4 regions of the Photorhabdus laumondii genome follow, and region 1 is predicted to be linked to each of the others. Evidence: predicted binding sites of a transcription regulator. Region 1 holds the regulator's gene; each other region holds the start of a gene.
The links. The regulator PurR, encoded in region 1, represses purine synthesis genes. The targets are predictions, from matches to a motif close to CANGCAAACGTTTGCNTG.
Positions count from the first base shown of each region.

Region 1 (5,797 bases):
TGTTGTAAAACTCTTTTATAGAAATTAGCGTTTTTTATCTGGATATCATAAGGGTTGTGACCATTAATTTGAACACCTGCTTCTTCTAGCATCTCATTGGTCATTCTCTGCCAGGAGTTAATGGCTGTTTTCGGGTTTTTAATACAAGATGAACTCATATACTCTCCAACGTTAGGGTGATGGAATACTGAGGAGCTCGTTTTAGCTAGCAAAGCAGGATGCTAAGACGCAAAATGCAAAAAATAACAAAGAATCAAAGTAAAAAACCTTAAAGATGACTAATCCATGAGTTTAATGGGGCAGTCATTGCTCCTGAAAACCTCAAATTCCAGGTTATACCTTATAGATTTCAAGATGCATCGCGACGGCAAGGGAGCGAATCCCCGGGAGCATAGGTAACTATGTGACCGGGGTGAGTGAGTGCAGCCAACAAAGAGGCAACTTGAAAGATGACGGGTATATTTATAATAGGGAATGTATTGAGTATAAAAGCGTAAAATTGTTTTATCAATTAATAAATAAAGGCTGCGATTAATTGATAATTAGCAGCCTTTATTGAGATAATAATCTGATTAATATCAGGAATTTTGTTCAACTGTTTGAATGCAGCGATCAGCGTTTTTTTTCCACTGTATAAAATATCCTAATGCCATTGGAACAACGGTAGAAACCATAACAGTGGTTGTGGATATAAGTGGATTGTTGATAAATGCTGATACAATCAGACTGGCAATAAAACAGAGTCCTAATTGAAGCGTGTTTTGTAATGCAGTGGCTTTTCCACTGTCTTGTGGATAAGCGGATAAAGCGTTTGCTACTGCAATTGGGTATAACGCGCCATTCATTGCAGCCATAAAGCAAAAAGGTACCAGAATAGTGAATAGCGTTGGCTCGTCAAATTTTGCAATTAAATAGAGCACAATCATACTGATAGCATAGCCAATTAACAGATAAGGGAAAATAATATCACTTTTTATTTTGGCTAAAATACTGCGGCATCCATAACCTCCAACGATAAAGGCTAGCGTTTGAGGAATATAACTCAGACCAATGTCGTCCGGGGTATATCCCATCTCACCGAGAATTGAAGGTGAGCCTGTTAACCAGGCAAAAAAGCCGGCGCTGCATGATGCAAATATCAGAACATTGCCACTAAATAGCGGTGATTTTAATAGCGTAAGGAAAGAGACATTATTTGTTTGCACTTGAGTTTCACGGTTGTTGCGATTTTCTTGCAAGAACAGAGTAAAAAACAACAGTAATAATGTAATTGCCAGTAAGACTAGGAAAATTATGCGCCAGCCGCCATGTTGTAACAGCCAGGCTCCCATCAAAGGTGCCAAGGCAGGGGAGAGCGCAACCAGAGGCATAATCGTTGCAAAAACACGTTTGGTACGATTGGCTTCATAACGATCAATAACTAATGCTTGCCATGAGACGGCGGCTGAACAAACACCTACGGCTTGGATAAAACGCAAAACTAAAAGTTGGGTGGCGTCTGTTACCCACATCATACCCAGACAGCCAATAGAAAACAGGGATAGCCCGGTGATGATAATCGGCTTTCGGCCAAAGCGATCTGAAAGAGGTCCCCACAAAAGTTGAGCGAAGGCGAAACCTGCAAGAAAGATGCTTAGGCTGGCACTGATTGCTTCTGCCGATGTCGCTAATTCTTGTTGCATAGTGCCGAATGCTGGCAGATACATATCAATGGCCAGATAACCTAGCATACTCAAGCCTGCAAGGTAGAACATGAACTGACTTGAGTTTTTCATTTGATTACTCTCTTTGAATATCATGATTGAAATAATTTGCAGTGATATACCCGTTTCTTTCAAGTTGTCTCTTTGTTGGCTGCACTCGCTCACCCCGGTCACATAGTTTGCTATGCTCCCGGGGATTTGCTCCCTTGCCGTCGCGATGCACCTTGAAATCCATAGGGTATAGGTAGATAACAATATTGACACATATTCTATATGTCGTGATTTTTACTTGTGAAATGGTAATATTTGCATAGTGCTGTGAAAAAAATTGAAAGGTAAAATTATGTGGTCAGAATATTCACTTGAAGTTGTGGATGCGGTTGCCAGAACAGGCAGTTTTAGTGCGGCTGCATTGGAGCTTCATCGTGTCCCTTCTGCGATCAGTTATACCGTAAGACAACTGGAAGAGTGGCTTGCTGTTTCGTTGTTTGAGCGTCGTCATCGGGATGTAGAATTAACTGAGGCAGGCGCTATGTTTATCAAGGAGGCTCGCTCTGTTATCAAAAAAATGATTGATACTCGTCATCAGTGTCAACAAATTGCAAACGGCTGGAGAGGGCAATTTAGTATTGCTATTGATCTCGTTGTCAAACCAGAGCGTAGTCGCCAGCTTATTCTTGATTTCTACCACCATTTTCCTGATATAGAACTTTTTATTCATCAGGAAGTGTTTAATGGTGTGTGGGACGCGCTGGTGAATAGTCGAGTTGATGTTGCAATTGGTGCAACCCGGGTAGCTCCAGTCGGGGAAAGGTATAGTTTCCGAGATATGGGGTTTATGCCTTGGCTATGTGTGGTTAGCGCTGACCATGCGCTGACTCAGTTGCCGGGTCTGTTATCTGATGACCAAATGCGGCCTTATCCCAGTTTGTGCCTTGAAGATACATCCCGTAATTTACCGAAGCGTGACACCTGGAATCTGGATAATCAGCGCCGGTTGGTGGTTCCTGATTGGGAATCCGGTTTGTCTTGTCTAAACGAGGGATTATGTGTGGGAATGGTGCCTAAACATAGGGCAATGCCGCTTATTCGGCAGAATAAACTCGCCGTGCTGGAATTGGAACAGCCTTTACCAGACAGTCCATGTTGTTTGGCATGGGTTCAAAACAGCCATTCTCCAGCATTAAGTTGGCTGCTTGACTATCTTGGCGATAGTGAAACTCTTAATGCTGAATGGCTTCAAGATGAATAAAACGGATTAACGACGATAGTCGACAAATGGACCATCCACGACAGAACGTCGCTCAACCAAGCGTGGATGTACTTCAATAGTTTGTGCATCTTCACGTTTATTGATTATTCTGTCCAGTAACATGGAAAACGCCATCTGCCCCAGTCGTTCTTTTGGCTGATGAATGGTGGTCAATGCCGGAGAGAAATAACGAGCGTTGCGTATATTGTCATAACCGATGACAGAAATATCCTGTGGGACGCGCAGTCCTAATTCATCAGCAGCACAAATCGCCCCCATAGCCATAACATCTCCGCCGCAGAAAACCGCAGTCGGGCGCTGTTTTTGATTCAAGATTTGATGCATGGCTTTATAGCCCGATTCTGGTTCAAAATCCCCCTGAATAACCCACTCTTCTTTGATCGGAATGTTGGCTTCTTTTAACGCCTTTAAGAATCCTTGATGACGGCCACCGCCGGTATTTCGTGCCAGAGGGCCGGGGATCGCACCAATATCACGATGACCACGTTCGATAAGATAACGACCAGCCAGATAACCGCCGTGGAATGCATTATCAATAATCGTATCGGTGAAATCACTTCTGGCCTGTCCCCAATCCATGACGACCATTGGAATATTGCGATAATCTTCCAACATTCCCAATAGCTGTTCCGGGTATTCTGAACACATAATTAGCAGTCCATCCACACGTTTTTGGGCCAGCATGGCGAGATAGGCTTTCTGTTTATCAATGTTATTGTGTGAGTTACATAAAATCAGCGTATAGCCTTTGCTATAACAACTGTTTTCAACAGACTCAATGATTTCAGCAAAATAGGGGGCTTCACTGGACGTTGCCAGTAATCCGATCGATTTTGTGTGGTTAACTTTCAGACTGCGAGCAACGGCACTGGGTGAATAATTCAGTGCCTTAATAGCAGCCCAAACAGCAGCTTTAGTATCTTCAGCGACGAAGCGGGTTTTATTAATAACATGGGATACAGTAGTGGTTGAGACGCCAGCGTGCTTAGCCACATCTTTGATCGTTGCCATGAGGTGAAAGACTCCTGACCTTTTGGTCTAAATTTAAAACGCTTTGTTAATCGCTTGCTAACCCTTTACATCAAGGGGCTAGCAATAAGTTAGCGATAAATTCTGGATTTTGTCTGATCTGGCTCAAAAGTGAAAGCAATAATCAGTGTTATAAAATGGGTGGTAATCGCTATTTATGCTTTTCCTTATGTAAGGGCAATTAACCATCTCAATAGATTGGTTTTTGTCACTATAAACTTTTTATTCTGAGGAGGCTCTATGAATACCGATTTGAAGCTTGGTTTATTTACTGCTGTCAGCACGTTGGTGATGATTGCCATTTTTGCCGCTCTTTGCTTGATCTTTGCCTGATGTTTTGAACGGGCTAGATGATTTAAAAATTGGGCAGATAGTTTCTTTATCTGCTCTTTGTCTTTCTGCCACCGCTTTTAACAACCTCTACGATAAATAACCGTGAAAATGATGTCATCTGTGTCAGGATACGAAGAGATCAGGATACATATTAGTGAGAGAAAATGGTATTCTCCGCAATATCGTGACGATGTTGGTTATCAACGGGCTGTTGGTTTAAAGGAAATAAAAATGACGACTACTATTGAGAAGATTGAGCGCCAAATTAAAGAAAACCCGATTTTATTGTATATGAAAGGTTCTCCTAAATTGCCAAATTGTGGCTTTTCTGCGCAGGCGGTTCAGGCTTTATCTGCGTGTGGTGAACGTTTTGCTTACGTAGATATTTTGCAAAATCCAGATATTCGTGCAGAGTTGCCAAAATATGCTAATTGGCCAACTTTTCCTCAGCTTTGGGTGGAAGGTGAGTTGATAGGTGGATGCGATATTATCATTGAAATGTATCAGCGTGGTGAGCTACAAACATTAATCAAAGAAACTGCTGATAAATGTCGTTCTCAGGGCGAAAACGCGACAGAGTAATTTTTTAATTACTTACAGATTATACCCAATGGATTTCAAGATGCATCGCGACGGCAAGAGAGTGAATCCCCGGGAGCATAGCAAACTATGTGACCGGGGTGAGCGAGCGCAGCCAACAAAGAGGCAACTTGAAGGATAACGGGTATATTATGCTATCCCCCCATATGTTGATATATGGGGGGATTATTGTTTAGATTTGATTATATTAATCTAGCCGTTCAGCTATTTATCCAGTTTTTTCTGCTGTTGTTGTTAATGGCCAGCCACCAAGTTGTTTCCAACGGTTGACCATTTCACAGAATAATTCAGCGGTACGATCAGTATCATATAACGCGCTGTGAGCCTGATTATTATCGAATGGGATACCGGCTGTGATGCAGGCTTTTGCTAAGATTGTTTGTCCTAATACCAGACCACCTAAAGCAGCGGTGTCAAAAGTTGCAAACGGATGAAACGGATTTCGTTTTAGTCCGGTGCGTTCTGTGGCAGCCATAACAAAGCTGTGATCGAAGTTAGCATTGTGAGCAACGATAATTGCCCGATTACAATGATTATTTTTTATCCCTTTACGAACCATTTTAAAAATAGCGTGCAGAGCTTCATATTCGCTCACCGCTCCACGTAGCGGATTTAATGGATCAATGCCGGTGAATTCCAGGGCTGCTGGTTCAAGGTTGGCTCCTTCAAATGGCTCAATATGGAAGTGAAGTGATTCGCCAGGCGTAAGCCAACCTTCACCATCCATTTCCAGTGTAACGGCGGCAATTTCAAGTAATGCATCTGTTTTGGCATTAAAACCGCCAGTTTCAACATCAATAACAACAGGGTAATAACCTCTAAAACGTCCACTAAGGACGTTTGGCGCTTTTTTGTCAGA
Region 1 is NZ_CP024901.1:3,044,856-3,050,652, reverse strand. Features, by position in the region: gene cfa (cyclopropane fatty acyl phospholipid synthase) at 1-158, opposite strand, end outside; gene punC (purine nucleoside transporter PunC) at 579-1,775, opposite strand; gene punR (DNA-binding transcriptional activator PunR) at 2,047-2,955, shown strand; gene purR (HTH-type transcriptional repressor PurR) at 2,962-3,987, opposite strand; gene PluTT01m_RS13385 (Grx4 family monothiol glutaredoxin) at 4,570-4,920, shown strand; gene rnt (ribonuclease T) at 5,147-5,797, opposite strand, start outside.

Region 2 (5,797 bases), 680 kb from region 1:
ATCAATATTGCTGAACCAAAAGCATTGATTGGTTTTGCCGGGCCACGAGTGATTGAGCAGACTGTTCGTGAAAAATTACCGTCCGGTTTCCAGCGTAGTGAGTTTTTGCTGGCAAAGGGAGCGATTGACATGATTGTTCGTCGTCCTGAAATGCGTGACACACTTGCAAGTTTACTTTCTAAACTAACTCATCAGTCGCAGCCAGGTACTAAGCCAATTGTTGCTGAATTTGTGGCAGAACCCGCTGATGTTGAGGCGGATATTCAAATAAGTACCAATAAAGAAGATGCCTGACACTTTACAAATTCCTCAAGCCACGTCGCCATTGATGACGTGGCTTTCCTACCTTGGGAACCTGCATACTACGGCCATTGATATGGGGCTTGAGCGTGTGGGGAAACTTGCCCGAACTTTGGCGTTGGTTAATCCTGCACCTAAGGTGATAACCGTATCCGGTACTAATGGTAAAGGTACTACCTGTTGCACGATAGAATCTATTCTGTTGGCGGCTGGGCTGAGAGTGGGTGTTTACAGCTCTCCGCATCTTGTACGTTATACCGAAAGAGTTCGTATTCAGGGTAAAGAGTTACCTGAACAGGAATTCTGTCGTGTATTTGCGGATATTGAATCTCGTCGCGGTGATATTTCGCTGACTTATTTTGAATATGGCACATTAGCGGCTTTGCAACTGTTTAAACAAGCTTGTTTGGATGTGGTCATCTTAGAAGTAGGCTTAGGTGGGCGACTGGATGCGACAAATATTGTGGATGCCGATATTGCCGCGATTACCAGTATTGCAATTGATCATATTGATTGGTTGGGTGCCGATCGCGAACATATTGGTCGTGAGAAAGCAGGGATTTTCCGTAAAGATCGCTTTGCCGTGGTCGGTGAGCCGGATATGCCATCTTCTATTGCGGAAGTTGCGGGTGAATTAGGAGCCAAGTTGTTCCGTTGTGGCATTGACTGGCGTTTCTCTCAACAGAATAAAAACTGGCACTGGCAATCTGATGATAGGCTATTTAGCAACTTACCTTTGCCAAATGTTCCTCTGATGAATGCCGCAACGGCGATGGGTGTTATTTGTTGCCTGTTACGACAAGATGATAAAGTCAGTCGAGCTATTAATGAGAGTGCAATCCATCAAGGGCTACAGAATGCGCAGTTGCCTGGGCGTTTCCAGATAGTTCGTGAAAAGCCATTGTTGATCTTGGATGTGGCTCATAATCCCCATGCGGCGGCTTATCTGGTACAGAAATTGGCCCAGTTGCCCCGTCAGCCGGGCAGTAGAATCCTTGGTGTAGTGGGTATGCTAGGTGATAAAGATATTGCCGGTACACTGACTTGCCTGTCACAGCAAATAAATGAGTGGTATTGCGCTCCGTTGACTGAACAGCGTGGTGCAGATGCACAGACACTGGCTCAGCATCTTGGACAGCCACGGATATTTACTGATGTGGAAAGTGCTTGGCATCAGGCGATGGTTGATGCTGATGAGCAAGATATTGTTGTCGTTTGTGGCTCATTCCACACGGTAGTGCATGTCATGGAGGCTCTGGACAGGGAGAAAGGAAGTGGCAAGTAAATTTCAGAATCGTTTGGTTGGTACAATTGTATTGGTAGCATTGGGTGTCATTGTGCTGCCTGCGTTGCTAGACGGCAATAAGAAATATAACGAAGATAAATTTGCATCAATTCCCTTGGTTCCAAAGCCAGGGGATGAGCAAGAAATTGACTCTATATCTCCTCTAAATCCACCAATATTATCAGTGCCTCTGGAAGATGAAACAGAGGCATTGCAGCCAGAAACACTGGAGCAGCCGGAAATACCATTGGTTACCACTCCTCAGCTTGCGCCGATAGTCCCTCCTGCTGTTCAGCCAGAAGTGAAGCCTCAACCACAGATTAAGCTTGAACCAAAACCAGATACTAAGCCGTCGGCACCGGCGCTTAAGTCTAAACCAGACATTAAGTCAGAGTCGAAACCTGAAGTTAAACCGATTGAAACAGCCCCGCAAGGGCAGGCTTATATCGTACAACTGGGTGCTTTGAAAAATGCCGGAAAGGTAGATGAAATCGTTGCCAGACTGCGTTTGTCTGGTTATCAGGTTTATACGGTTCCTTCATCTCCGGTTCAGGGGCAATTAACGAGGATATATGTCGGTCCAAATGCGTCTAAGCAACAACTTGACTCGGCATTATCAGAATTGAAAAGTTTGACTGGATTACAAGGGCAGGTAAGGAGTTACAGGCCGTAATAAAAGTGGGTAATGCCTATGTGACAAATCTATGTGACAAATAGGACAACTATCATGAAGAAGTAAATATTAAGTGACTGCGGCGATGATAATTATTCAAATTCGTCGTCTTAATTATTTTCAGTGGGATAGGAAATCTGCTACGCAAACGTTTTCGTTTTCTGTTAGAATGCACCTGAAACGGATGCCGAGGTGTCTATTTTGGAATTAAAACATGGTTTGGATTGATTACGCTATTATCGCCATTATTGGCTTCTCGGCATTAGTTAGCCTGATTCGTGGGTTTATTCGTGAGGCATTATCACTGGTCACCTGGGGGTGTGCTTTCTTTGTAGCAAGCCATTTCTATACTTACTTAGCGGTCTATTTCACCCGTTTTGAAGATGAATTGGTGCGTAACGGGATCGCTATTGCGTTGCTGTTTATTGCTACGTTGATTGTCGGTTCTATGGTGAACTATGTGATAGGTTCTCTTGTGCAACGGACTGGATTGTCAGGTACTGATCGAGTACTGGGGGTCTGCTTTGGGGCATTGCGTGGTGTGCTGATTGTCGCTGCTATTCTGTTTTTTCTGGATACATTTACACCATTGGCTCGAAGTGAGGATTGGAAACAGTCACAATTGATCCCGCAATTCAGTCATATCATAAGGTGGTTCTTTGACTACCTGCAAAATGCGTCAAGTTTCTTGCCGGAGAAATATACCTCTCCGTTTGGCTGATGAGGAAGAACTACATGTGCGGTATTGTTGGTATCGTCGGTTTTACACCGGTTAACCAGTCGATTTATGATGCGTTGACGGTGCTTCAGCACCGTGGGCAAGATGCTGCGGGCATTGCTACTATTGATGGTAACAATGGATTTCGTTTACGCAAAGCCAATGGCTTAGTGAGAGACGTGTTTGAAGCCCGGCATATGCTGCGTTTACAGGGAACGATTGGGATTGGTCATGTTCGCTATCCGACAGCGGGCAGTTCCAGTGCATCGGAAGCTCAACCGTTTTATGTGAACTCTCCATTTGGTATTACATTGACACACAATGGTAATTTGACGAATGCTCATGAGTTGAAGAAAAAGTTGTTTGAGAATGCCCGTCGCCATGTGAATACTACGTCAGATTCTGAGATTTTGCTCAACGTTTTTGCCAGTGAACTGGATTGCTCCCAGCATTATCCATTGGTGCCTGACAATATTTTTGCGGCAGTAGCGGCAATGCATAAACAGGTGAGTGGTGCTTATGCCTGCATTGCGATGATTATTGGTCATGGGTTAGTTGCTTTCCGTGATCCGCATGGTATTCGTCCGTTGGTTTTAGGTAAGCGCACTTTGGATGATGGCCGTAATGAGTATATGGTCGCTTCTGAAAGCGTTGCATTAGATACGCTAGGCTTTGAATTCCTGCGGGATGTTGCATCAGGTGAAGCGATTTATATTACTGAACAAGGTCAGTTATTTACTCGTCAATGTGCTGAAAATCCTTCTCTGACTCCCTGTTTATTTGAATTTGTCTATTTGGCTCGCCCAGATTCCTTTATTGATAAAATTTCGGTTTATAACGCCCGCATACGGATGGGGCATAAGCTAGGGGCGAAAATTGCCCGCGAATGGGAAGACTTACATATTGATGTGGTTATTCCAATCCCCGAAACATCTTGCGATGTTGCGTTAGAAATTGCGCGCATACTCGGTAAACCCTATCGTCAGGGATTTGTGAAAAACCGTTATGTTGGCCGGACATTTATCATGCCTGGGCAACAGGAACGCCGGAAATCAGTCCGCCGTAAATTGAATGCTAATCGCGCAGAATTCCGTGATAAAAATGTGCTATTGGTGGATGATTCTATTGTGCGTGGTACAACGTCAGAACAGATTGTCGATATGGCTCGTGAAGCCGGCGCGAAGAGAGTTTATCTTGCTTCGGCAGCACCGGAAGTACGTTTCCCGAATGTTTATGGCATTGATATGCCCAATGCAAATGAACTGATTGCTCATGGGCGTGAAGTGGATGAAATTCGCCAACTTATTGGTGCAGATGCATTGATATTTCAGGATTTAACTGATCTGATCGACGCTGTTCGTGAAGAAAACCCGGATGTTGACGGGTTTGAGAGTTCAGTATTCAATGGTGTTTATGTTACCAAAGACGTTGACCAGACTTATCTCTATTATCTGGAGAATCTGCGTAAAGACGATGAAGTAAAACTGAATAATCAGAATGAAGTTGAAAATCTGGATATCTATAATGAAGGTTGATGACTTTCGGGTTTAGCGAGTTGTTCAGTGTTTGTATGAGGAAAAAATGAAAAGATTGATCGTAGGGCTTACAGGAGCAAGTGGGGCCATTTATGGTATAAGGCTACTGCAAGTTTTACAGCCAGTTGAAGGGATAGAAACACATCTGGTTATCAGTCATTCCGCTCGCCAGACACTGGCACTTGAAACAGATTATAGTTTACGGGATGTGCAGGCGCTGGCTGATGTTGTGTATGACAACAGAGATATCGCTGCTGCCATCTCTTCAGGTTCATTCAAAACTTCGGGCATGGTAATTCTACCATGCTCAATGAAAACCCTATCAGGTATTGTCCATAGTTATACTGATGGATTAGTGACCAGAGCGGCAGATGTTGTATTGAAAGAAAGTCGTAAGTTAGTGCTTGGGGTAAGGGAAACGCCGTTGCATTTGGGGCATCTCAGGCTGATGACTCAAGCGGCAGAAATTGGCGCGGTGATTATGCCGCCTGTGCCTGCATTTTATCATCAGCCTCAACAGATTCAGGATATTATTGACCAGACAGTTAACCGCGTGCTTGATCAGTTTGATATTGAGCTACCTCATGATCTATTTACCCGCTGGCAAGGGGCTAAAAGCGTTGAGATTTAGCATCCAGTAAGTCTTGAAATGCCTCTTTTAGCTGAAAATAACGGAAGCCAAAACCCGCTTGTTCCAAGTTATGCGGTATGGCCTGTTGTCCGCCCAGTACCAGAGCCGCAGCTTCTCCCATCAGTAATTTCAGCACAAAAGCAGGCGTTCGGATAATGGCAGGACGGTGCAATACTTCTCCCAGTGTTGCGGCAAATTGATCATTATGTACTGGATAAGGGGCGGTCATATTAAAAGGACCACTCAAACCGGGCGTCATTAACAGGTAATAGATACCATTCACCATATCGTCAATATGAATCCAGGGCAGATACTGTTTTCCGCTCCCCATCGGGCCACCAAGTCCGAGACGGAACAAGGGAAGCATTTTTTTCAGTGCTCCGCCGTTTTTTGCCAGTACAACACCAGTACGTAAAAGACAAACACGGGTTTTATCACTGGCTGCCTGTAATGCAAGTTGTTCCCACTGCTTACAGAGCTGATGAGTAAATTCATCATGAGGTGGCTCATGCTCTGTGACAATTGTTTGATTCTGATCCCCGTAATAGCCTACCGCAGAGCCGGAAATAAAGACTTCTGGTGGTGTCTGGCTGGCATTAATCAGCTTGCTGAGTTGCTCTGTTAATGTCCAGCGACTCTGGCACAGCTTCTCTTT
Region 2 is NZ_CP024901.1:3,725,796-3,731,592, reverse strand. Features, by position in the region: gene accD (acetyl-CoA carboxylase, carboxyltransferase subunit beta) at 1-294, shown strand, start outside; gene folC (bifunctional tetrahydrofolate synthase/dihydrofolate synthase) at 287-1,585, shown strand; gene dedD (cell division protein DedD) at 1,575-2,258, shown strand; gene cvpA (colicin V production protein) at 2,473-2,979, shown strand; gene purF (amidophosphoribosyltransferase) at 2,994-4,511, shown strand; gene PluTT01m_RS16340 (UbiX family flavin prenyltransferase) at 4,558-5,142, shown strand; gene PluTT01m_RS16335 (TIGR01777 family oxidoreductase) at 5,123-5,797, opposite strand, start outside.
Region 2: a site for PurR is predicted at 2,400-2,417, ahead of cvpA (colicin V production protein). Genes of this name have one in related genera too.

Region 3 (5,797 bases), 1.4 Mb from region 1:
CGATGTTGATGACTATTGCAGAACAGCTTGAACAAAAAGGGCTTGAGCGAGGTATCAAGCAAGGTCGAGAAGAAGGCATTGAACTAGGCCGAGAGGAAGGTAAAGTGGAAACGGCTCGTGCCTTATTACGGCATGGCGTGAGTTTGGACATTATTGTCACCAGTACCGGATTGAGCCGGGATAAAATTGAAATGTTAAAGCATTAAATTCATCTTCTCTTTTACAGCAAAATGCCGATATTCAAAATCGGCATTTTTGTTCTTATTTATAAGGGAGCGAAATGACACCTTAAGAGCATGGGGAACGTGATTAGGTGAGTTGTTTGCGGAAACAAAATGACTTGTTCTGTTTCGTCAAAACCTCAATGTTCATACGCCTGATGTGACCATTTATTATTGATTTTGGCATCCGAACAGAGTTCATTATAACTTTTAAAATAGTAGATCACTCGGAGGGAACTCAGTCCAATTTTTGCAATCTGATCAATTGTCAATAATCTCAAACCACTAAACGGACTGAATTATGCCTATCATAGCGCCTATATCCCGCAATGAACGACGCCAGATGAAAAAAATTATCCATCAGTACTTTCTATCGTTACTGACATAAATGGGGATCGTGTGGCGAAGGGCAGCTCCGACGCTTAAATTACCCGATCCCGAGTACCATGAAAAAAATGGCGAAAATAATTGAGACGTTGTCAATGTGTTCAGAAAAACATCCCGTTTTTTATGTCCATAAAAGCCGATTGGTCAGTGATTGACTGGCCCGCCATCCTAAATTTAACCTATTGTTTTTACACGCTTATTCTCCCTGGCTGAATAAAATTGGGCGTCTGTGGTAATCCTTGCATGAAACGGTGACACGAAATCATGGCTGTCAGTATATGTGGCAGTTGTTTGAGAAAGTGAAAACGTTTTTAAACTCATATCCCTACAGGAATAGCAGAGAATAAAAAGAGTCGGTGTCCATATCTTCAGAAATACGAACTTTTAACATGGCTGTATTCATATGTGCCTCGCTGTCTCTTAATTTGTATCCTTAACAGTGAGACTATTGCGGACACAAATCAAGAGAACAAGATCGATAAATAACCAATGTTAGTGTTAGATAATTAGTTAAATTAATTTTTCCTGCGCCCATTCAAGGCCACTTTGATATTCGGGTGGCAACATGGGGATAAGTTTCTGCAATGTATTTTTTAATTCATTTTTATCAAAGTGAGAAAGATTAAGGTGACCCACTTTACGTGCGGGGCGAACTTCTTTCTCATACCAATGTAAATGTACCAAGGGCAAACTGAGCCATTGGGCATTAATATCTGTGCCAATCAAATTGATCATAACTGACGGCGCGGTGACTACTGGTCGAGGCATGGGCAAATCCAGAATAGCACGCAGATGTAATTCAAACTGGCTGATAGATGCGCCGTTCTGAGTCCAATGACCGCTGTTGTGAACGCGTGGTGCGAGTTCATTAATCAATAAATTATCACCGACAATAAAACATTCCATTGCCATCACGCCGATATATTTCAACTCGTGCATAATCGCTGACAACATACTCTCGGCCTGTTGTTGTAAATGGTGATGCTGTAAATGGTGATGCTGTAAATGGTAATTTTCTTGAGGAGAGACAATACTGGCACGGAGAATGCCATCTTGATGCAAATTGTGTGCTAAGGGGTAGAACACACAATCGCCATTTTTATTGCGGGCACCTACCAGTGAAACTTCGCCAGAAAAAGGAATGGCTTGTTCAGCAATACATTCACCATAAATATCGGCGGGTAATTCTGTTTCATCTCCGGGATGAATACGCCATTGCCCTCGGCCATCATAACCACCCATGCGGCGCTTAACGATAACGAAATTACCGAGCTCAGAGAATAATTGCGGCCATTGGTTGGTATCAGAGAGTAATTGCCACGGAGCCGTTGCCAGTCCAAGGCTATCCATTAACTGTTTTTGCGGTAAACGGTCGGCCAGACGGGGAAAGATATCTCGATTAGCGAAAGCCTTATGGCGGGCAAGTTCCTGAGTAAGAGCCGTTTCCGGCCAGCGCTCAATTTCAGCGGTAATCACGCTATTCTGATAAGGAACCGCTTCGGGTTCTGCATCGAGGCCAACAGGATAAACCGTGATACCTAAAGGCTCACCAGCTTGACGTAACATGCGGCCGAGCTGACCATTGCCTAATACACAAACTGGCTTCATGCTTCCTCCCGCGGATCGGGATTATCGAGTACATCCTGAGTTTGTGTTTCACGCCAATGGCTGAGGCGTTTCAGTAAATCTTTATTATGACGAGCCAAAATCTGTGCAGCCAGTAGAGCTGCGTTTGCCGCGCCAGCTTTCCCAATGGCAAGTGTGCCGACAGGAATCCCTTTTGGCATCTGTACAATAGAGTAAAGACTGTCTATCCCATTTAGTGCAGCACTTTGTACGGGTACGCCGAGAACCGGTACCAGCGTTTTAGCAGCCAGCATGCCGGGTAAATGAGCGGCACCACCGGCACCGGCGATAATGACATCAAAACCATTTTGCTCAGCTTGCTCGGCAAAACTGAATAGTTTATCGGGTGTACGGTGAGCAGAAACAATTTCAACATGAAAAGGTACATTAAGAGAAGTGAGGATATCAGCCGCGTGCTGCATAGTCGTCCAATCGCTTTTAGAACCCATGACAATGGCGATTTTGGCATTGTGTTGAGCTGTTCCTGCTAAATCAGGTTGGGCAGTCATAAATCAAATGCTCCTGTGTTTTAACGTCCACCAGAATGAAAATAACGCTTTAAGGCCGCGGATCATATCATGCTCACAAGCTAAGGAAAACGATTGCGTTACTTTATACTTTCGTTGCCATACCTGGATGTGGGTGTTTTTGATTAATCAGAATGGGAAAGAGATAAGATCAATTGATTTATCCGTTATTTTGAACATCGATCCCTGATGATGCCATGCGCCAAGTACACCGCGGTAGACGGTTTTATCATGCAGAGGAACTTCATGTACAAAAGGGCGGTGAGTGTGCCCATGAATCATCCAGTCAGCTTGATACCGCTCAAAAGTGTCAATAACAGCTTGCTGGTTTACATCCATAATGGCTTCGGATTTTCTGCGGTTGACCGATTGGCTGTTTGCTCGCATTTTTACGGCAATTTTTTGACGGATAGACAGAGGTAATAGTAGAAACAGACGTTGGATCCACGGGGTATGAACCCGCTTACGATATCGTTGATAACCTTCGTCATCAGTACACAAGGTGTCGCCATGTAGAATAAGCACTCGCTTACCGTACAGTTCCAGTACTTTTTCCTGTGGGAGCAATATGATGCCACTCTCTTTAGCAAAGCGTGAACCGAGCAGAAAATCACGGTTGCCATGAATAAAGTAACAGCTAACACCTTGTTGTTGTACAGTTTTTAATGCGCTAGCGATTTCACGGTGGAGAGGGTTGTTATCATCATCGCCAATCCAGTAATCGAACAGATCGCCGAGAATATAGAGGCTATCTGCCTGAATGGCATCCTCACGCAAGAAACGCAGAAAACCGGCAGTGATTGCCGGTTCATGTTCGCTGAGATGTAAATCTGCGATAAAAAGTGTACACATATGCAGTGAATTATTCGCTGACAGTGACTTTTTCGATGATAACATCTTCGAGTGGTACATCTTGGTGCATACCGCTGCGACCGGTAGAAACGCCTTTGATTTTATCAACAACATCCATACCTTCGATCACTTCGGCAAAGACGCAGTAACCCCAACCATCAGGGCGCTCAGAGCGGAAGTTCAGGAAATCATTATCAACAACATTAATGAAGAACTGCGCAGTTGCTGAGTGTGGATCGTTAGTACGGGCCATTGCCAAAGTACCACGGTTGTTTTTCAGACCGTTATTGGCTTCGTTTTTGATAGCTGCATCAGTCGGCTTTTGTTTCATACCAGGTTCGAATCCACCACCCTGAATCATGAAACCGTTAATAACACGGTGGAAAATAGTATTATCGTAGAAACTATTGCGGCAGTAGTTCAAGAAATTCTCAACAGTTACAGGAGCTTTATCAGCGAAAGTATTAATTACAATATCGCCAAAATTGGTATGGAAAGTCACCATAATTGAAATCCTAATAATAGTTTTGATTAACCCGGTTAGGGCATTTGGACCAGGCGGCTTTTATATCACATCTACCATAATGAGTCAGTACATATTAATTTCAGTGAGCTATCTTGATCACCAACCTTGCAAAGCGCTTAATATCAGGTTTCAATATCCTATTGGACTATGCCATATCGAGCACTTATTGATGAGATAAGGACATAAATCCAGAATTATCAATTCGTTATTTTTAACACACGTACAGTGAATTTACGGAAAATCTCGATGCTAAAAATTTTCAATACCCTCAGCCGTCAGAAAGAAGAATTTAAGCCAATCCATCCAGGGAAAGTAGGGATGTACGTGTGTGGTATCACGATTTATGACCTGTGTCATATTGGTCACGGCAGAACCTTTGTTTCTTTTGATGTGGTTGCTCGTTATCTGCGCTATCTGGGATATGATTTAACTTATGTACGTAATGTGACCGATGTTGATGACAAAATCATCAAGCGGGCGGCAGAAAACAGTGAAAGTTGTGATGATCTGACTGGCCGTATGTTGGCGGAAATGTACAAAGATTTTGATGCGCTGAATATCTTACGCCCTGATCTGGAACCACGTGCGACCCGGCATATCCAGGAGATTATTGCGCTGACCGAATCGTTGATAAAACGTGGTCACGCCTATGTTGCAGATAATGGCGACGTCATGTTTTCCGTCGAGAGTGATCAGGATTACGGATTGCTTTCCCGTCAAGATCTCAGCCAACTACAAGCAGGAGCGCGAGTGGAAGTGGCTGATGTTAAGCGCAACCCGATGGATTTCGTGTTGTGGAAAATGTCCAAGCCTGGGGAACCAAGTTGGGAATCGCCGTGGGGGGCGGGCCGTCCTGGCTGGCATATTGAATGTTCTGCCATGAACAGTAAACAGCTAGGTAATCATTTTGATATTCATGGTGGTGGTGCTGATCTGATGTTTCCGCATCATGAAAATGAAATTGCACAATCTACTTGTGCCCATGATGGCCCGTATGTGAATTACTGGATGCATTCAGGGATGGTGATGGTGGATAAAGAGAAGATGTCCAAATCGCTGAACAACTTCTTTACTATCCGTGATGTATTGGCATATTACGATGCAGAGACGGTACGTTATTTCTTGTTGTCAGGCCATTACCGCAGTCAACTTAACTATACAGAAGATAACCTAAAGCAGGCTCGTACCGCACTTGAACGATTTTATACTGCGCTGCGAGGTACAGATGCTTCTGTACCGCCGGCCGGTGGTGAAATATTTGAGGCGCGTTTCATTGACGCAATGAATGATGATTTCAATACGCCAGAGGCTTATTCGGTACTGTTTGATATGGTACGTGAAATCAATCGTTTAAAATCAGAAGATATGGATGCCGCGAATGGCTTAGCGGCTGAATTACGCAAGCTGGCGGGTATTTTAGGTTTGTTGCAACAACAGCCGGAACAATTCCTGCACCGTGGTATTCAGGCTGATGATGAAGAGATTGCGAAAATTGAAGCGCTGATTAAGCAGCGTAATGATGCCCGTAAAAATAAAGATTGGCCGCTGGCAGATTCTGCTCGTAATCAGTTAAATGAGATGGGCATTGAACTGGAAGATGGGCCGCAAGGGACAAGCTGGCGTCGTAAGTAAGCCTGATAGAGTACAATTGCTTTGAT
Region 3 is NZ_CP024901.1:4,469,527-4,475,323, reverse strand. Features, by position in the region: gene PluTT01m_RS19610 (Rpn/YhgA-type helix-turn-helix domain-containing protein) at 1-206, shown strand, start outside; partial or broken gene PluTT01m_RS19605 (transposase) at 572-955, shown strand; gene purK (5-(carboxyamino)imidazole ribonucleotide synthase) at 1,119-2,216, opposite strand; gene purE (5-(carboxyamino)imidazole ribonucleotide mutase) at 2,213-2,743, opposite strand; gene lpxH (UDP-2,3-diacylglucosamine diphosphatase) at 2,891-3,613, opposite strand; gene ppiB (peptidylprolyl isomerase B) at 3,624-4,118, opposite strand; gene cysS (cysteine--tRNA ligase) at 4,386-5,771, shown strand.
Region 3: a site for PurR is predicted at 2,826-2,843, ahead of purE (5-(carboxyamino)imidazole ribonucleotide mutase). Genes of this name have one in related genera too.

Region 4 (5,797 bases), 2.1 Mb from region 1:
TATTCATCATTGCCAAGAGGTTCCGGTATCTACGGCGGGAAAGCCAATACCACCAGCCAGATACGAGTAAACACTATAGAATCAGCTATCAACCTGACAGGTGAAACACCCACCGATCAGGCTGAACAAGGCGACTCACAAGATGATCGTGATAACCAACAAATTACAGGATATCAATGCTCTTTCTGTACCAGTAGCGCTTCCAGTAAATCCAAATCATGCAGCAAGGTTTGAAGTGTCTCATTACTAATTTTTCTAGTTGCACGCAGATGATATAACTCACCACGCTCTGCCCTTAATGCCGTCAGACGAAAACGACGTTCCAAATCTTCCACTAGCAGATTATGTTCTATCTCATCCTGCCCCACAGTACGGCGACGCAAATAGCCAATGACCCTGGAAGCAACCTCAGTAATCACCTCAGCATCCAACTGCTCTTCGGGGCTAGCAGAAAGACGCTCTTCCATCTTATTCATACTGACAATCGCCACTTCCGCCATAGCGGCCCGCGCCATTCGTACCTCACTGATATCTGCCTCCTTATCGGAAGTTTGCATTCCCCGTAACAGGAATGGCAAAGAGAGGACACCAATTAACAACGAGAACAGGATGACCCCTGCGGCAATAAAGATAAGCTGATAACGAGCCGGGAATGGCGTACCATCCGCCAAAAACAGAGGAACAGACAGTGCACCAGCAAGAGTGATTGCACCACGAACTCCGGCAAAAGATGCCAGCCACAATTCACGGGTGGTATAAGTCGCAAAATTCAGTGGATTTTTTCTCATAAAAACTTTGCTGATATTCTTCATCAGCCATAACCAGCAGAAACGCAGTAATAAAAGGGCGCCATAAATCACTGCCACCGCGGCGAACAGCATCCAGGTTTCAACGGTTGGATCAATTTCTGCCTGTATAACGGAAGTTTGCCAGATCCCCGGCAATTGCAGGCCCAACATGATAAACACCAGGCCGTTAAACACGAACGCCAGCATTGACCAGACACTATCAGCACGCAAACGCATTGCCAACGGAGCATTACGGATGACCCCAGATTTACTGATCGTCATACCTGCGGCAACCGAGGCAAGGATACCGGAAACGCCAATATGTTCTGCAATCAGATAAGAAGCAAACGGCAACAGCAACATGAAAACAATTTGGGTTGCCGGATCGCCACCGCTCCAACGATTCATTAAGCGCAGGGATTTACTGTACAACCAGGTTACTGCAATACCGGATAACAAACCGCCAATAGCAACTTTGAAGAATTCTATGGTCATGCCAGTAACAGAAAATGCCATCGTTCCCATTGCTATCGCGACAGCGAACTTTAAGGCTACCAGGCCGGAAGCATCGTTCATTAACGCTTCCCCTTCCATCACATTCATCATGCGCTTAGGCATACGCCTTTTTCCAACAATGGATGATAAAGCCACCGCATCTGTTGGCGATAACACAGCAGCAAGGGCAAAAGCAGCAATTAACGGAATACCTGGCATCAGCCAGTAAATCAGATAACCAATACCGACAACAGTAACCAGCACCAATACCAGCATCAGTATAAAAATTTCCCGTCCATACTGGAAAAACTCTCTGGTTGGCATTTTCCAGCCATCAACGAATAACAAAGGAGGAATTAGCAGAACGAGAAATAACTCAGGATTAAAAGTAACATGTAAGCCAAAGTGTGGCCAAGCTAGCAATGCTCCCATTGCAATCTGCATTAACGGCAGAGGTATGCGGAACGGAATCACTTTAGTCAGAACACCAGAAACTGAAACCACCAAAATCAAGATCAGAATAGTAAAGAATATTTCCATGTTGCCCTTACAATTTGCCTAAGAACCGTTGGTATACAGATTGAAACTCTTTTTCTTCCCGTTAACACAAAAACAGTGAGAACAAATCTTAATACTAAAGTAACTGAATCAATCGAAAAAGGTAGATACACACGGAGCCGTATCCGAAAGAATTGCAGGAATATTGTAAACTAACCAGATAAATAGAGGGGAAATAATTGAGAATTTAAAAGTAATCGCAAGAAATGACAAAATGCGCAAGGGTGAACCGACCTTACGCACTTTTTAATCAATCAAATAGCCCAATCACCAGCATAAAATGCTACTAAAGCGATCGTAATTACCACTGTACCGATATTCAATTTGCGCCATTCACCGGAACAGATACGACCAACAACTAGGGAACTGAAACCCAACATAATACCGGTTACAATATTGCAGGTCAGCACAATAAAGACCGCACACAGCATACCGGACATCGCCCCAACAAAATCATCGAAATCCAGCTTTCTAACATTACTCAGCATCAGCAGACCAACATACATCAGCGCTGGCGCAGTAGCATAGGCTGGTACAAGATAGGAAAGTGGAGAAAAGAACAAAATTAATAGGAACAGAATACCGACAACTGTTGCGGTTAAACCTGTTTTGCCACCTGCGGCGGTACCCGCAGCTGATTCGATATATACCGCAGCCGGAGAAGCACCGATAGCACCGGCAAAAATACTACTGACAGAATCGGCAGTCAGCGCTTTACCGCCGTTAATAATCTGTCCACCTTTATCCAACAGGTTCCCTTGCCCTGCTACCGCACGGATGGTACCGGTCGCATCAAACACCGCAGTCATGACTAACGCCAACACGCTGGGTAACACAATTGGCTGCAAAGCCCCCATAATATCCATACTAAAAATCAAGGACAGGCCATCATCTCCCAGACTTGGTATCTTAAAGAACCCTTGATATTTCACCGCCGGATCAAAAATCAGCCCAATAACTGAAATCACCACGATCACCAACAGCACCCCACCGGGAACTTTCAATTTTTCCAAGCCAAAAATAACAGCCAACCCAAGCAGAGTCATCATAACCGGAAAAGAGGTGAACGAACCCAAAGCAACAGGCAAACCTTCCAGCGGGTTCTTAATGACCAGACCAACACCATTTGACGCAATCAGTAACAAAAACAGCCCAATACCAATCCCTGCACCATGCGCAATGCCCATTGGTATATTGCGTAAAATCCAAGAACGAATACCGGTAACAGAAATCACCGTAAACAAGCATCCCATCAAAAATACCGCACCGAGTGCAACCGGAATAGTAATTTGCTGTCCTAAAACCAAACTAAAAGCGGTAAATGCAGTCAACGAAATTGCACAACCAATTGCCATTGGCAAGTTAACCCACAGCCCCATTAACAAAGAACCAAAACCGGCAACCAAACAAGTCGCAATAAAGACAGCAGTATGGGGAAACCCCGCCTGCCCTAACATTCCCGGTACAACGATGACTGAATAAACCATCGCCAAGAAAGTTGTGATCCCTGCCAGAATTTCACGGCGTACCGTTGTGCCACGTTCAGTCAATTTAAAATACTTGTCCAGTTTGCATTTAACTGGTGCCTGAATGCCAAACATGTCGTTCCCCTGCATTATGTTCATGGTACTTCTTCCACTTCCTCATCAAACGAAAACGATTACCTTGCTTAATAACACAACAATTTAATGAACATTGCACCAATCGGTTCAACAAATCATAAAAGCAATCGTTTGGCTTTTAGAATAGAAAACAGTGAGAGAATTTGAGGCGAAAGATTATCCAGTGATCATAGTGTCTAAATCAATAGCTAACAGTATTATTTCGCCAAGCATTAGCAGAATAATTTCCAGAGATTAAACTTTTCGCAATAATTAATCGCAATGTTTCAATCTTAAGATTCGATTCACCAGCCCTTTGAAAAAACATAAGATTTACTCATTGCTGACTGCCATTCACAGCCAGCGTTTACACCTGTACAACTATCGACTGAACACTTCACTTTTATCACTTTTATTACTTTGTGGATTAAACCGATCCATTGTTGAAATCAGAAATAGCGCTGCAATGACGACAAGTAGAATAGGTAAACCTGATGGCGTCACTGAACTCGCTATACCGGCAAGCAGTGGCCCAAACAAACTCCCAATACCCCACAACATAGCCGCCGCGGCATTAGCCACTATCAGATCATTTCCTGAAAAATACTGACCAATTTGGACTAATGCAATGGTGTAGATAGCCCCGGCAGTTGCCCCTAAAACAATCAACAAAGGCCAGATAAGATACTGATATGTCATAACAAACGGTAATAATGCACTTGCTCCGAGCGTTGCTACACCACAAATCTGGTATAGGCGCATACGATTCATATGATCCGCCAACCAACCAAACGGGAGCTGCATCACTGCATCACCAGCAAGAACGACACTTATCATCAATGCAGCTACCGCTTCGGTATACCCACAACTCATCCCGTAGATGGGAAACATAGAAAGAATAGTCCCGTCGAAAAAGGAAAAAAATAGCACACCACCACAGATCGCCGGTGCAATCTTCACAAATTGAACAATAGAGAAATTGGATTTCTTACCGTATTGCGGTAACTCATCGCCTTTCTTCTGATCTACCATGACAAAGAGCACCAGTGAAAAGATATGAATCAGAGTACAAATCAGTATCGGCGTTTTATCTGCGATACCATAAAAAGCAATAATAGAAGGGCCAAGCAACTGACTAACAGTAAAAACCGTCGTATAAACAGCCAGTACCCTGCCTCGTTTATTCTCTTCAGAGAGTTCATTAATCCAGGTTTCACCTAGACAGATCATTAACCCGCTAGCAGCACCAGTAACTAGCCGCAGAGGAAAAAGCAACTCCATCGGCAACGAGCCCAAAAGTGGGAGCAAACTGCCAGCAGAAACCCCTGTTGCAATCATCATGACGTGTTTCTTACCTACCAGAGCTACAATTTTCTGGACGACCGGAGCACTCAAAAGAACCCCCAATGCCGGAGCCGCAGAAATTAAACCAATGTACAACTCATCAATACCTTGGCTATTCAAGCGTAACGCTATCATTGGGATAGTCAAACCAATGACAATGCCAATAACAGCGACACTTGAGGTAATAGTAAAAATGGCAAAAAAATTATTATTTCTATAATCACGACTGTTCATTTTATTTATATCTATCCAGCAAAAATAGAGAGAATAAATATGAAATGAACTGAAAACAACAAATTAATAATATTATATTGAATGCATTAATTCTTATTGGTTACTATTTCAGAAAGTAAATATATAGCGATATATCAGCATTAACCCTGAAGCCAATACAATAACATTGATAAACTTCAAGAATGTTTCTCTGGAGATTTTCAGAGTCACCTGACGGCCAAAATAGATTCCCAACAACATGGCTGGAATAAATACCAATATCAATAACAAAAATGAGGTATCCAGATAAATACCCATGACAACAAAAATAATCACTCTCGTCAGGGTACTGAAACCAATTAAAGTCGTCTGGGTGATCCTGAAAATTTGCTTATCTGATATCCGCCCGGTTAGATAAATGGCATAAAGAAAACCCCCACTACCAAATAACGCACTGAAAATACCTCCACTCAGACCAAATGGAATAGCGGCTTTAGCGGGGAATTGACGGTAGGTTTTACTGAAAAATAGTGAATAAAGTGAATAGAAAACAACAAATACCCCCAACACCAGAACTAAAACATCAGGTCGGGCCATCAATAGAATGGCAGCACCAATCAAGCTACCGACAACCATTAATGGAATAATTAACTTGATCTCACTAAACTCTGATTTTTTACCCTCTCTAGTAATATTAATCACTGCGGCGGTTAAATCTACCAACGCGAGCACAGGAACAATTTTCGCTACAGGAATATAAAATGCCAGAACTGGACTAGCAATAAGAGCAGAACCAAA
Region 4 is NZ_CP024901.1:5,170,866-5,176,662, forward strand. Features, by position in the region: gene PluTT01m_RS26420 (hypothetical protein) at 1-234, shown strand, start outside; gene PluTT01m_RS22695 (Na+/H+ antiporter) at 174-1,823, opposite strand; gene PluTT01m_RS22700 (NCS2 family permease) at 2,096-3,442, opposite strand; gene PluTT01m_RS22705 (MFS transporter) at 3,824-5,020, opposite strand; gene PluTT01m_RS22710 (sulfite exporter TauE/SafE family protein) at 5,129-5,797, opposite strand, start outside.
Region 4: a site for PurR is predicted at 3,491-3,508, ahead of PluTT01m_RS22700 (NCS2 family permease). Genes of this name have one in related genera too.